Panacibacter ginsenosidivorans: one gene and its partner. Each later gene encodes a partner of the first gene's protein in a complex. Links are inferred from orthologs where the notes say so. Each region holds a gene or a part of one and is shown on either strand. Other genes may lie near its edges.

Region 1 (6,538 bases):
AGCGTACAAGTGAGTGACACAACCGGCGATGCCATCTAACTCGCCGCTGGTACCATAAAAAATATTTTCAATTGCTGATGCTTACAATTGTTATTACGATTTTATATTATCTTCACAACCTTCGTTGATTGCCTGCATAAAGTATGAAAATTTTATAGTAGTATGGAGATATATTCCAATAGTGCATTGCAGCAATTCAGGAACCTCGTAGGTATACGTTTCCAGTTATACAATAGTTTATTTACGTCGCTGCCATTCCACCGCATTGAGAAAACAGGGGTGTTACTTTCTCTTTTTCTCATTCATTGTGAAGAAGGTTTTTTAAAGAAACAAAGCCCCATAGAAATTGTTGACAGTTTTCTCTCCCAATATACATCTTACAAAAAGGAACAGGAATTTATAGACCTGTTGTTCAGGTTTATTCAATATACCGAAAGACAGGTAGTGTTGTTTGATGCACTTGAAGATGCCGCATTCAAACATGTAAATGATATCAATGGTCCGGGTACGTTAAAGCATCTGCAATCAGAAGTATCGCAAACACAGAAGAAAGAAGAGCTGTCAGAAAAACTGAAAGATTTTTCTGTACGTCTTGTCCTGACTGCACATCCTACACAATTTTATCCCGGTGAAGTGTTGGGCATCATCAATGATCTTTCAGAAGCACTCGTTGAAGAAAATGCAGCTATGATAAACATGTACCTGCAGCAGTTAGGTAAGACGCCATTCCTAAAAAAACAAAAGCCTACACCTTATGATGAGGCTGTGAGTTTATTATGGTTTTTGGAGAATGTATTTTACCAGGCAGCGGGCGCCATATTGATGACCATGAAAGATCAATATGGTGATTCCATTCAAACAAAAAACCCAGTTATAAGAATGGGTTTCTGGCCAGGTGGCGACAGAGATGGGAACCCTTTTGTAACAGCCGATATAACATTGAAAGTTGCAGATGCATTACGTAATGGAATATTACGTTCCTACTATTTTTCAGTAAGAAGATTGAAACGCCGTCTTACTTTCAAAGGAGTAGAGGAACGTTGTATGGAACTGGAAAAGAAACTTTATGATAATCTTTTTGTACCCGGCCATAAAGCAAATATTTCTCAAAAAGAAATACTGCACACTTTACTGACAGCAAGGAAAATATTGATTGAACAACACAATGGTTTGTTCCTTCATTTGCTGGATAATGTGATAAGCAAAGTAGAGATATTTGGTTTGTTCTTCGCGTCACTCGATCTGCGCCAGGACAGTACAATTCACGGAAAAGTATTGGATACAATTGCTACTCTAAGCAATATTCTTCCTCCCGGATATACAGATATGAGTGATGAAGAAAAGATTGCTGTATTGCAGAATATCAATGCAGCCATGCCTATCGAAGTTTTGGAAAATGAATTATACAAAGACACCATCCTTAGCATGCAGGCTGCTAAGTCAATTCAAAAAACAAATGGAGAACAAGGCTGCAATCGTTACATCATAAGCCAGTGCAACAGTGCATTGAATGTAATGGAAGTATTTGGTCTGTTTATGCTTTCTGGCTGGGATGCTGAAGAACTTACCATAGATATTATTCCACTGTTTGAAACAATAGACGATCTTGAAAATGCCGCCGGTGTAATGCGTATTCTTTATGAGAACAAAGTGTACCGCAATCATCTGCAGAAACGTGGCAATACACAAACCATCATGCTTGGTTTTTCTGATGGAACTAAAGACGGTGGTTATCTAATGGCTAACTGGGGTATCTACAAAGCAAAACAGGAATTAACGCGTATATCCAAACAATACGATCTTGATGTGATATTCTTTGATGGTCGTGGTGGTCCACCGGCAAGGGGTGGTGGCAAGACGCATAAGTTCTATGCCTCTATGGGTAAAGATATTTCTAACAAAGAAATACAACTGACTGTGCAGGGCCAAACGGTAAGTTCCAGTTTTGGAACCATAGAAGCTGCACAGTTTAACATAGAACAACTGATACATGCTGGTATTACCAACGAATTATTTTCAACAAAAGAAATAACACTCAATAAAGAAGAAGAAGAGTTGTTGCAAACACTTGCAGACAACAGTTACAAAGCATATATCGATCTTAAAGAACATCCTTATTTTGTAGAATACCTTGCACAGGTAAGCCCGTTACGTTTTTATGCAGAAACAAATATTGGCAGCCGCCCTGCAAAACGTGGTGGTTCTGCAAAGCTTACACTAAAAGACCTGCGTGCTATACCTTACGTGGGCGCATGGAGCCAGTTGAAACAAAACGTTACCGGTTATTATGGTGTAGGTACTGCGCTAAAGAAAATGGAAGAAGCCGGAAAATGGAAACAAGTGCAGAAGCTGTACAAAGAATCACTCTTCTTTAAAACGCTTATTGATAACTGCGAGATGGCGATGAAGAAATCTTATTTCCCGCTTACAGAATATCTTTCCCAACATCCCAAGTATGGCGAAATATGGAGCAAAACATACCACGAGTATGAGCTCTCTATTCGTTACGTACTCAAGCTTTCAGGCAATCATGAGTTAATGGCAGACTATCCCGTAGATCAGTTATCTATCAGCATGCGTGAAAGAATTGTATTGCCACTCGTAACCATACAACAATATGCATTATCAAAAGTGCGCAATATGGAAGAGCAGTTGATACAAACACCCATAAAAGATACCTATGGTAAATTAGCCATGCGTTGTTCTTTTGGTATCATCAATGCGGGAAGAAATTCTGCATAGATAATTTGTTTACCGGCTTTTGTTTTTTTCATGGCATCAATTGTTGTGTCACTCACTTGTGCATTCCGAACTTTAATGAACAAAACAATTAATTATTAAAGTCAAAAACTATTACTTTTTTGGCTAATGGCTTGTTGACTCTTGTTCCTAAGTACAAGAGTGCGACGCAACAGTTGATGCCATGAAAAGCAAATGCAAGGTTCATAAAAAACTTACTAAATAAAAAATGCTCCAAATAATTGGAGCATTTTTTATAAAATGAACTAAAAATATTTATTGTACAACGCTAAATTCAACTCTTCTGTTGAGAGCTCTGCCTGCAGCAGTTTTATTATCGGCAACAGGATTATCAATTCCATGACCTGTCGCAGTTAATATGTCTGCAGAAATTCCTTTTTTGGCAAGATATGCTTTTACCGCATCTGCTCTTTTTTGAGAAAGTGTAAGATTGGTAGCTTGTTTACCGGTGTTATCAGTATAGCCATCTATAGAAAGTTTAAGTGTAGGATGTGCATTTAAAATAGTTACCAGTTTATCAAGCTCTGTTGTTGCGCCTTTTGTAAGCGTCGCTTTTCCTGTAGCAAACTGCACATTCTTGGCGTTGAAATTAAACTGTTCAAGACGTGGGCAACCATTGTTATCCGCAGGGCCTGCTTCTGTTGGGCACCTGTCATTCTCATCGTTTACACCGTCACCGTCTGTATCAGGTATAGGGCATCCGTTATATCTTGGGAAGCCAGCTACAGTAGGGCATTTATCTTCTTCATCATTTACGCCATCTTTATCTGTATCAGGTATAGGGCAACCATTGTATTTAGCAAGGCCAGCAACGTTAGGGCATTTATCTGCTTCATCATTTATGCCGTCTTTATCTGTATCAGGTATAGGACAGCCATTGTATTTTGCAAGACCCGCCACTGTTGGGCATTTATCATCGGCATCAATAACGCCATCCATGTCTGTATCTGCAGGTGGCGGTGGAGCTGCTACTACAACAGGTTTTGCTTTTGGTTCTGTAAGCGGAGCAAGTACACCAAAAGAATAGAACAGATGGTTTACATTTTTATCGCTGTAACTAAGTTTGTATTGAGCCTGTAATAAGAAATTAGCATTTCCTCTGAATGGGTTCAATTGTAACCCCAATCCTAGTGGTGACTGTACACCCCAGTTATCTTTATAGTTATAACCTTCAACACCTGCCGTTAAGAATGGATTTACCGGAGCTTTTTCTTGAAACATTTTCAGATTTACAGCGGCACCCAGTGCGTGAAAATAATCAACAGGCTTATGCGGAAAAGTAGATGGCAGCCTGTTTATAAATGAACCTGTGTACGCAACTGAAACATCAAGGTTTTTTGTTAAGCCTTTCCAGTACTGCGCCACAAATGAGCTGTTCATTTTACTGAAACCCCCGATCTGTGCATCACTGATAGAAGTGTTTTTTATATCCTGAACAGCGATGAAATCAGCAAAGCCAATACTAAATCCTAAAGATGAAGGTTTTTTTTCAACCTGTGCAAAGACTCCTGTGGCCAGTAACAGACAGGAGCATAATGGTAGTGTTAGTTTTTTTCTCATGTGTAAGCATTTAATATTAAAGATAAACGTGACAGGACTAAAATAGGTTGGACATAATAAAATCAATATTATACCAACCTATTAAAAATATTACATCAAACAAAGTTCTATTTAATGTCAACTAAAATGGAACTCAGATACATTAAATGTCTATTGCTTCTCCATAAGCTGCTGCTGTAGCCTCTTTTAAACCTTCGCTCATGGTTGGGTGCGGGTGAATGGCATTTAATATTTCGTGTGCTGTTGTTTCTAACCTGCGTGCAGTAACTGCTTCGGCTATCATTTCAGTAACATTATTACCGATCATATGGCAACCAAGGAACTCGCCATACTTGGCATCATAAATTACTTTTACAAAACCTTCAGTAGCGCCTGATGCACTTGCTTTACCACTGGCCATGAACGGGAACTTACCCACTTTGATTTCGTAGCCTGCTTCCTTTGCTGCTTTCTCCGTCATACCTACACTGGCAATTTCAGGAGAGCAATAGGTGCATCCTGGTACATTACCATAATCAATAGGTTCTGGTTGATGATGGAATTTCTTTTCAAGATAGCCGATATATTCAGCAGCGTTAATACCTTCTTTGCTGGCTTTATGTGCCAATGCCTGGTTAGGTGTACAATCGCCAATGGCAAATATGCCGGGCACATTTGTTTGAAAATACTTATCAGTAGTTATTCTGCCCTTGTCTGTTTTTACACCTGTTTCTTCAAGGCCAATATTTTCAATATTAGCTACCACACCAACAGCGCTTAAAACTATATCTGCTTCAAGTGTTACAGTACTGCCGTCTTGTTTTTTTACCAATGCTTTTACACCGGCGCCACCTGTATCAACACTTTCAACAGAAGCGCTGGTCATTATGTCAATGCCTTGTTTCTTTAGTTGTTTTTCCAGTTCTTTTGAAATGTCTTCATCTTCAACAGGCACAACCCTTGGCATAAATTCCACAATAGTAACTTTTGTTCCAAGGCTGCTATAGAAATAACCAAACTCTACACCTATCGCACCGCTACCCACAATGATCATGCTTTTTGGCTGCTGCGGCAATACCATTGCTTCGCGGTAACCAATTACTTTTTTGCCATCCTGTTTAAGGGTGGGCAGTTCGCGGCTGCGGCCACCTGTTGCAATGATGATGTATTTGCCTTCAATTATTTTTTTAGTCCCGTCTGCAGCGGTTACTTCTACCTGTCCCTTGGCTTTTATTTTGCCATATCCCATCACCACATCTATCTTGTTTTTCTTCATCAGGAACTGTACGCCTTTACTCATCTTATCGGCAACTCCACGGCTTCTTTTTATAACGCCGCCAAAGTCTGCCTGCACATCGCCGGAAATAATACCATAGTCTTTACTGTGTTTCATGTATTCGAAAACCTGTGCACTTTTTAGAAGTGCTTTGGTTGGAATACAGCCCCAATTCAAACATATACCACCAAGGCTTTCCTTTTCAATAATTGCCACTGAAAATCCTAACTGAGATGCACGTATAGCGGCAGGATATCCACCAGGACCGCTGCCAAGCACAATAACGTCGTATGCCATATCTGTTGATAGTTTTAGATGATCAGAAAATCATGCTGTCATTGTTCATGACATTAGCGGGTGCGAATTTACTTGCTAATTATCAAATAGCAAAAGATAGCATATTATGTGTATTTATTTTGGTTGCCGGCAGCATTGCTGCTATTGGTCTTACGTTGCGTCGCACCCTTATACACCGGTACTGATTGCATCAGTGAAAAGGCAAAAGTAAAAAATGAAAGATGCAAAAGTTTTGACTTTTCACTTCTAACCTGATCAAAATAGTTCCGAACGATGCAGTGAGTGACACAACAGGCGACGCTATAAAATACAAATGCCCGGCTCATAAATATTTTTCTCTCCGCACACCCATTTATCTTTACAAAAAAGATTGGCATGGCAATAAATACGGCAGCATACGAGCAATTGATAAAAGAATTAAGTGAAAAAAAAGTAACACTTGTTGCAGTAAGCAAAACAAAACCTGCGGAAGATATATTGGCCTTATATAAGCTTGGCCAGCGCGATTTTGGTGAGAATTATGTGCAGGAACTTACAGATAAAGAAACTGCGCTACCTAAAGATATTCGCTGGCATTTTATTGGTCATTTACAAAGCAATAAAGTAAAATACATAGCGCCTTTTGTACACCTGATACATGGAGTGGATAGCTTAAAATTATTACAG
Region 2 (6,535 bases), 2.2 Mb from region 1 along the record:
AGCCGACAACTTTTTTACCGTAACGGTGAATGCGCTTACGCAGCAACGGTTTATTGAGCAGGAGAAAATGTTGCTGGCCGATTTTATTCAACAGGCATTCAATAACCGCAGCATAACTTTCAAGGTTTTGGTTGAAGAGGGCGAACAGGATGCAGTGCCGGCGCATCTTTCGCTAAACAGCCGCCAGCGTTTCGAAAAATTAGCAGAGCAATATCCATTGCTTAAAGAGTTAAAAGATAAATTGCGGCTGGAGCTTGATTATTAATCTTTTGAACCCGGCATTTCATCCTTGGGCATCTGTTGTTGCGTCGCACTCTTGTACAGCATACCATTGCATATCGAATAACCGTTGCATGCATCTTTACAAAAAACCGAACACTAACTTGTATCTATTGCATTTTACTGTAATTTCACGGCTCGAAAAAAATTGCTGCAAAGCGTTCCTTAAGTATAAGTGAGTGACACAACCGAAGTACAATAGTAGCATTGCAGCCGGTTACAAAAAGCAAAAAAAGAATATTTAAATCATATATACCAATGGCAGAAGTGATTTTAATGCCCCGTTTGAGCGACACCATGACTGAAGGTGTAATTGCTGCATGGCACAAAAAACCAGGCGATGCAGTTAAGAAAGGTGATCTTTTAGCTGAAATAGAAACGGATAAAGCTACCATGGAACTGGAAAGCTACCAGGAAGGCACGCTGCTGCACGTAGGCGCTGATAAAGGTGGCAAACTACAGGTAAATGACCTGCTGGCAATCATTGGTAAAGCCGGTGAGGATGTAAGTGCTTTAGTTGCACAACATGCAGGTGGCGGAAATGGGGCTGCTGCGCCAAAAGTTGAAGAAGCTCCAAAAAAAGAAGAACCAAAAAAGGAAGAAGCTGCTCCCAAAAAAGAAACTGCTGCTGTTGATGTTTCATCAATGGAAGAAGTAGTATTAATGCCGCGTTTGAGCGATACAATGACCGAAGGCGTAATAGCCGGTTGGCATAAAAATGTTGGAGATGTTGTAAAAAAAGGCGAAGTGCTGGCTGATATTGAAACAGATAAAGCCACCATGGAACTGGAAAGTTATAAAGAAGGTATCTTATTATACCAGGGTGCAAAAGCCGGAGAAAAGATACAGGTGAATGATTTACTTTGCATTATTGGCAAAGAAGGTTTTGATGTGAATGGTGTTGTGAATGCTTTGAAGAACGGTGGCGGTACTGCTGCACCTGCTGCTAAAACCGAAGCTGCGCCAAAAATTGAAACAGCTTCACCTGCTGCGGCAGCTTCATCAGCACCCGCTGCAGAACAACAAGTGGTAAATGAAGGAAGAATATTTGCTTCGCCACTTGCCAAAAAGATTGCATCAGAAAAAGGCATAGACCTTAAATATGTGAAAGGCAGTGGCGATAATGGAAGGATCACTAAAAGTGATGTAGACAGCTTTACACCATCTGCTGCACCTGCAGCCGCCGCTCCGGCAGCAAAAGCTGCTGCGCCAGCCGCACCATCTGTACCGGCGGGCCAGGAAAATTTTGTGGAGACACCGGTTTCTCAAATGCGCAAGACCATTGCCCGTCGTTTAAGCGAAAGCTTATTTACTGCGCCGCACTTCTATCTTACCATGAGTATTGATATGGATGCATGTGTGGCTGCCCGTGGTAAGCTTAATGAAATGAGCAAAGTGAAGATCAGTTTTAATGATCTTGTGCTGAAGGCTGTAGCTGTTGCGTTAAAGCAGCATCCAAAAGTAAACAGCAGCTGGTTAGGGGATAAAATAAGAACCAATTATCATGTAAATATTGGTGTTGCAGTTGCTGTTGATGAAGGCTTGCTGGTTCCTGTAATAAGATTTGCAGACACAAAATCTTTGAGCCAGATTGCCGCCGAAGTAAAAGACTACGCACAAAAAGCAAAAGATAAAAAGCTGCAGCCTGCAGATTGGGAAGGCAGCACATTTACTATCTCTAATCTCGGTATGTTTGGTATTGACCAGTTCACTGCCATCATCAATCCGCCGGATGCATGTATTCTTGCGGTAGGTGGAATATCACAGGAACCTGTGGTTAAGAATGGTGCAATCGTTCCGGGTAATGTGATGAAAGTGACCCTGAGCTGCGACCACCGCGTGGTAGATGGCGCAACAGGATCGGCATTCCTGCAAACGCTGAAAAGCTTGCTGGAAGAGCCTTTGAGAATGATGATCTAAAAGTGAAATTGAGTTGAATATAAAAGGTGAGTTAACTGCTCACTTTTTTATTTTTATGAACTAAGCTTGCTGTTCTTTGAGCAGCAGTTGTTGCGTCGCACTCTTGTACTGTAGCAAATATGGCAACATTAGTATCCGTTAAATAAAAGCTGAATATTAGTACAGGTGATGAACGTAATGCGACGCAACAAAGATGCTACAAGGTATAAAAGCTGGTATCATAAAAAATTACATTTTCCTTGCTTCGAGTGTAAAGCCAATGGTAGTTCCTACATCTGGTTTGCTGCGTACATGGATGGTTTGCCCATGCGCTTCGATGATATGTTTGCAAATGGAAAGTCCCAGGCCCGTACCGCCTACATTTCTGCTGCGGCCTGTATCTGTACGATAGAAACGTTCAAAGATGCGGGGCAAATGTTCTTCGGAAATGCCAATGCCATCGTCACTTATTTCAATAAGCACATGACGATCGTCTGTGTTGTATACACTGGCAACGATGTTGCCACCATGGCTTCCGTATTTAACGGCATTCTCAACAAGATTGGTTAACACCCGGCCTATCTTTTCTTTATCGGCAAAAACAAATACCGGTTGTTCACATCCTTTTTTTATGCCGGCTTTTATATTACGCTCCACCATTTTTAGAGAAAGGGTTTCGAATACATATTTTATCAGATCCTGGATGATAAAATTTTCTTTATACAATGGTTGCTCACCGCTTTCAAGCTTTGTTATCTCATCAAGATCACTTACAAGATTTACCATTCTTTCAACATTCTTATATGTGTTCTCCAAAAATTTCCTGTTCACGGCAGGATTTTCAAGGGCTCCGTTTAATAGTGTATCTACATAGCCCTGTATACTAAAGATGGGTGTTTTAAATTCATGCGAAAGATTTTGCAGAAATTCTTTACGGAAACTCTCATTGCTGCGCAAGGTTTCTATCTCTGTTTTCTTTTGTTGTGCCCATTCTTCTACATCTTCTCTTACCTCGTCTATGCTTTTGTTGGGTAGAATGTATTTATAATACATTTCCTCTTTTTTACTGGCTTTTGTCTGGTAAATAAATTTGTAAATAAGTTTGATTTTGCGGTATATAAAAGACTCGAGTACAAAACGTATCAGCAGATAATTACCTAAAAGTGTTACAGCCAAAGCAACAATTCCGGCATAAACATTTTTGCTGACAATATAAAAAGCGATGCTTACAGGTATCGAGAGCACCATCGCTGTAAAAAGCGATAAGTTAACCGGTGAAAGATTTTTTGTTTTAAACGTTGCCATACAGGTACCGCAATTTAGTTGAATTCAGTTAACCCATAAATGGACGTTGAAAAGTATTGAACACTAAAGGTTGAATTTATATCCCACGCCTTTTACCGTAGTGATACAATCAAGGTTGAGCTTCTGCCTTATTTTGCGTATATGTACATCGATGGTTCTATCGCCAACAATTACTTCCTGCCCCCATACCTGACTCAATATTTCATTGCGAAGGAATACACGTCCTGGTTTGGATGCCAATAAATAAAGTAACTCAAATTCCTTTTTGGCAAGAATAATGTCTTTGCCTTTTAGTGTAACTATAAACTTTACAGGATCAATGATTAGATTGCCAATCGTTATTGCTTTTTCTTCTGTGTCTTTGTGTATTCTTCGAAAGAGTGCATTTACGCGACTTACCAAAATTTTAGGGCTTATTGGTTTACTTACGTAGTCGTCACCACCTGATTCCAGTCCTTTTATATGGGATGTTTCATCGCTTAGTGCAGTGAGGAAAATAATAAGCGTTTCTCTGAACTGCTCATCGCTTCTTAATATCTGGCAAACTTCGATACCTGTTTTATAGGGCATCATTATGTCAAGGATAATAAGATCAGGATGTATTTTCCTGGCCATATCAAGCGCTTCATTACCATCTTTTGCGGTATAGATCTCGTATCCTTCACCTGAAAGGTTATAACTGATTATTTCCAGTATATCCTTTTCATCATCTGCTATCAAAACTTTCTTTGCCTTGGTTTCCATTAACAATTCCTTTACACAAAAATAATTTTACAAAATCATTCTGGCACGGATAAAGCATTATCTTATTGTTAAGCGAAAACTATAGCTAAATTTGCAGGGATAAGTACATATTGAGAAGCACTACAATTACTAATGAAAAGAAATTTTATACTAATAGCATTACTCGTTCTGTTTTATTCAGTAAAAGCACAACCCTCTGCAGATACTAATATTCCGCTTTCCCGTTTATATTTTCACGAAGCTTTAGACGCTGCCCAGCACAAGTTACTGGCAATGGACGGAAAAGCAGATAGTCTTTTTACTGTAACCCCTAATAATGGCCTAAACAATGAACTGACCATTACAATTACTGACGGAGTAGATAAATTAAGTGCCGGCATAGAATCAGATTCATTACTTGATAATAATGGGAAAATAAAATTTCTTCGTGGACTTACAGAACTGCTTAACGGTTATATGTTTGGTTGCCGAATGGACTCTGTTAAATATGCTACGCTTCCGGATATTCTAGATGCATACAAAGAATGTATGCCACTTGAAAGAGAGGGCGAGTCTATTGAAAATAATATTTATAAATATCCTTATGAAACCGGAAATCTTTTATTGCATACAATAGCATTTAGTCAGAATACTGGTTTTGAACGCTCATATAACATGGTGCTGCTAAAGTATTGCGATAAGTACAGGAATAAGGCCTTGCCATTGTTAAGCCAAAACCCGTTGCTTCCATTTACAGATAGTCTTGTGGCGCAAATAGCCAAACGCGATCCTGAAAGTTTGTATACTTACGCAGCTGCTTCAAACCTGCTGGCATCAAAGATTCGCAACAATCCTGATTCATTAGTACGCATCATCAGTCGTATGGCGCAGTTAAAATCAGGCAGGCAACTCTTTCCTTTCCTGGATAATCTTTACAGAGGTAAACTTAGTTTCGAGAATGTGTCTGCTGTAATGGATGATGACGTAAAGTACTATAAACTGCTGGTGCAAACAGCCATTGATTATGCTGATATGGTACGCAGAAGAGACACGCCAATGGCAGCACAGAGCCTGCGTATTAAAATACAAAAAAAAGCTGCAGATCCTTTTATTAATACCATTAACGGGCTCCATGATGTAAACGATGAACGTGTAAGATTTAAGATACTTGAACCTTTTACCCCCGAAGAATTATATTACATGGCCGTTGAAGGTGAAGAAATCATCTATACATCAAGCTATGTAAAAGGCGTGTATCCCAGGATCTGGCAGCGCATGAAAAGTCCTAAGTCTGATTCATTGCTGATGAGTGTGCGCTTTGATCATTTTAAAAAATGGATAAAAATTGCTTCTAACTATAATACGCTCGATGATTTTTTAAAGCGTATGGACAACAACAATGCGCAACTGCTCATGAAAGCTTTTGTAAATAATCTTCATAATACGGAAAGTCTTGAAGATGCTGTTGACGTTGCTAATTCCTACGCAAGCATAAATGATCCTGCTGTTCGTAACCTTATACTTAATCAGGTGCAATGGAACATTCAGCAGGCCGTGCAAACAAATAACGAAAAACGAAAAGATATTTACAGCATCCTTAATACATTGTTTCTTTCTATGGATTCTTCCAACAATATCAATGTATCAGAAGTACTGGGTATACCACCTGTTTACTTTATGCCAAATAAAAGTTTGCAGGATGCCTCAGGTAAAATTATTGTGCAGCAATTCTTTTATGGCGATAAAGACGGGAAATCCGTATTCAGCAGTTTCCTGAACAGTTTTAGTAAAGCCAATTGGAAAATTACCAATAGCGAAGAGTGGGTTACAGTATCTTCTACCAAAGGGGTGCCTGTTATTATATATGCAAACAAACCTCTTGATGAAAGCAAAAGCCTTGATGCAAAAGCACAGTCAGATCTTAACGATTATCTTTTTAATAAAGACATAAGCCCTACAATTGTTATACACCGTGGGCATAGTTATTGGTTGCCTTCCACCATCGATCAGCTTGCATCATCCGCCAAAGTAGTGTTGCTTGGTAGTTGTGGTGCTTACCAGAATCTGGATAAAATCTTAAAGATTTGCCCGGCAGCACAGATCGTAGCTTCCAAACAAACCGGTAGTGGTTTGGTAAACGGCCCCATGATCAGCTTAATTCTCGAATCGGTTCGCCAGGGTAAAGATCTTAACTGGCCGCAGCTTTGGGCAAGTCTCTCCAAAACACTCGCAAAGAATGAACTCTTCGACGATTATGTGCCGCCCCATAAAAACCTCGGCGCATTATTTATCATGGCATACAAAAAATTGCAGGAAAAAAATGCAATTG

What was found.
Region 2: the proteins of lpdA (region 1) and FRZ67_RS11915 are in contact, whole or in part, in a crystal structure (PDB 1EBD), measured with the Geobacillus stearothermophilus proteins. The link is inferred for Panacibacter ginsenosidivorans from one-to-one orthologs. Residues at the interface, in WP_049624544.1 of Geobacillus stearothermophilus: Pro340, Ser341, Asp344, Tyr345, Arg403, Asp406, Val408, Glu431, Ala432, Gly433, Asp438; in WP_033016211.1 of Geobacillus stearothermophilus: Ile130, Ala131, Met132, Pro133, Arg136, Arg140, Glu141, Asn155, Arg157.

The regions. Positions count from the first base shown.
Region 1 is NZ_CP042435.1:573,845-580,382, reverse strand. The notes cover bases 3,668-6,538. They hold lpdA (dihydrolipoyl dehydrogenase), read right to left. Parts: upstream 5,873-6,538; coding sequence 4,463-5,872; downstream 3,668-4,462. Other genes in these bases: FRZ67_RS02265 (YggS family pyridoxal phosphate-dependent enzyme), read left to right, coding at 6,248-6,538; FRZ67_RS02270 (hypothetical protein), read left to right, coding at 5,866-6,057; FRZ67_RS02280 (OmpA family protein), read right to left, coding at 3,668-4,320. In the rest of the region: FRZ67_RS02285 (phosphoenolpyruvate carboxylase), read left to right, coding at 163-2,742; more of FRZ67_RS02280, read right to left, coding at 3,016-3,667. UniProt on the Escherichia coli protein: Lipoamide dehydrogenase is a component of the glycine cleavage system as well as of the alpha-ketoacid dehydrogenase complexes.
Region 2 is NZ_CP042435.1:2,811,781-2,818,315, reverse strand. The notes cover bases 1-2,868. They hold FRZ67_RS11915 (pyruvate dehydrogenase complex dihydrolipoamide acetyltransferase), read left to right. Parts: upstream 1-537; coding sequence 538-2,199; downstream 2,200-2,868. Other genes in these bases: FRZ67_RS11910 (sensor histidine kinase), read right to left, coding at 2,428-2,868; FRZ67_RS11920 (DNA polymerase III subunit gamma/tau), read left to right, coding at 1-265. Outside these bases: more of FRZ67_RS11910, read right to left, coding at 2,869-3,483; FRZ67_RS11905 (response regulator), read right to left, coding at 3,547-4,227; FRZ67_RS11900 (hypothetical protein), read left to right, coding at 4,360-6,535.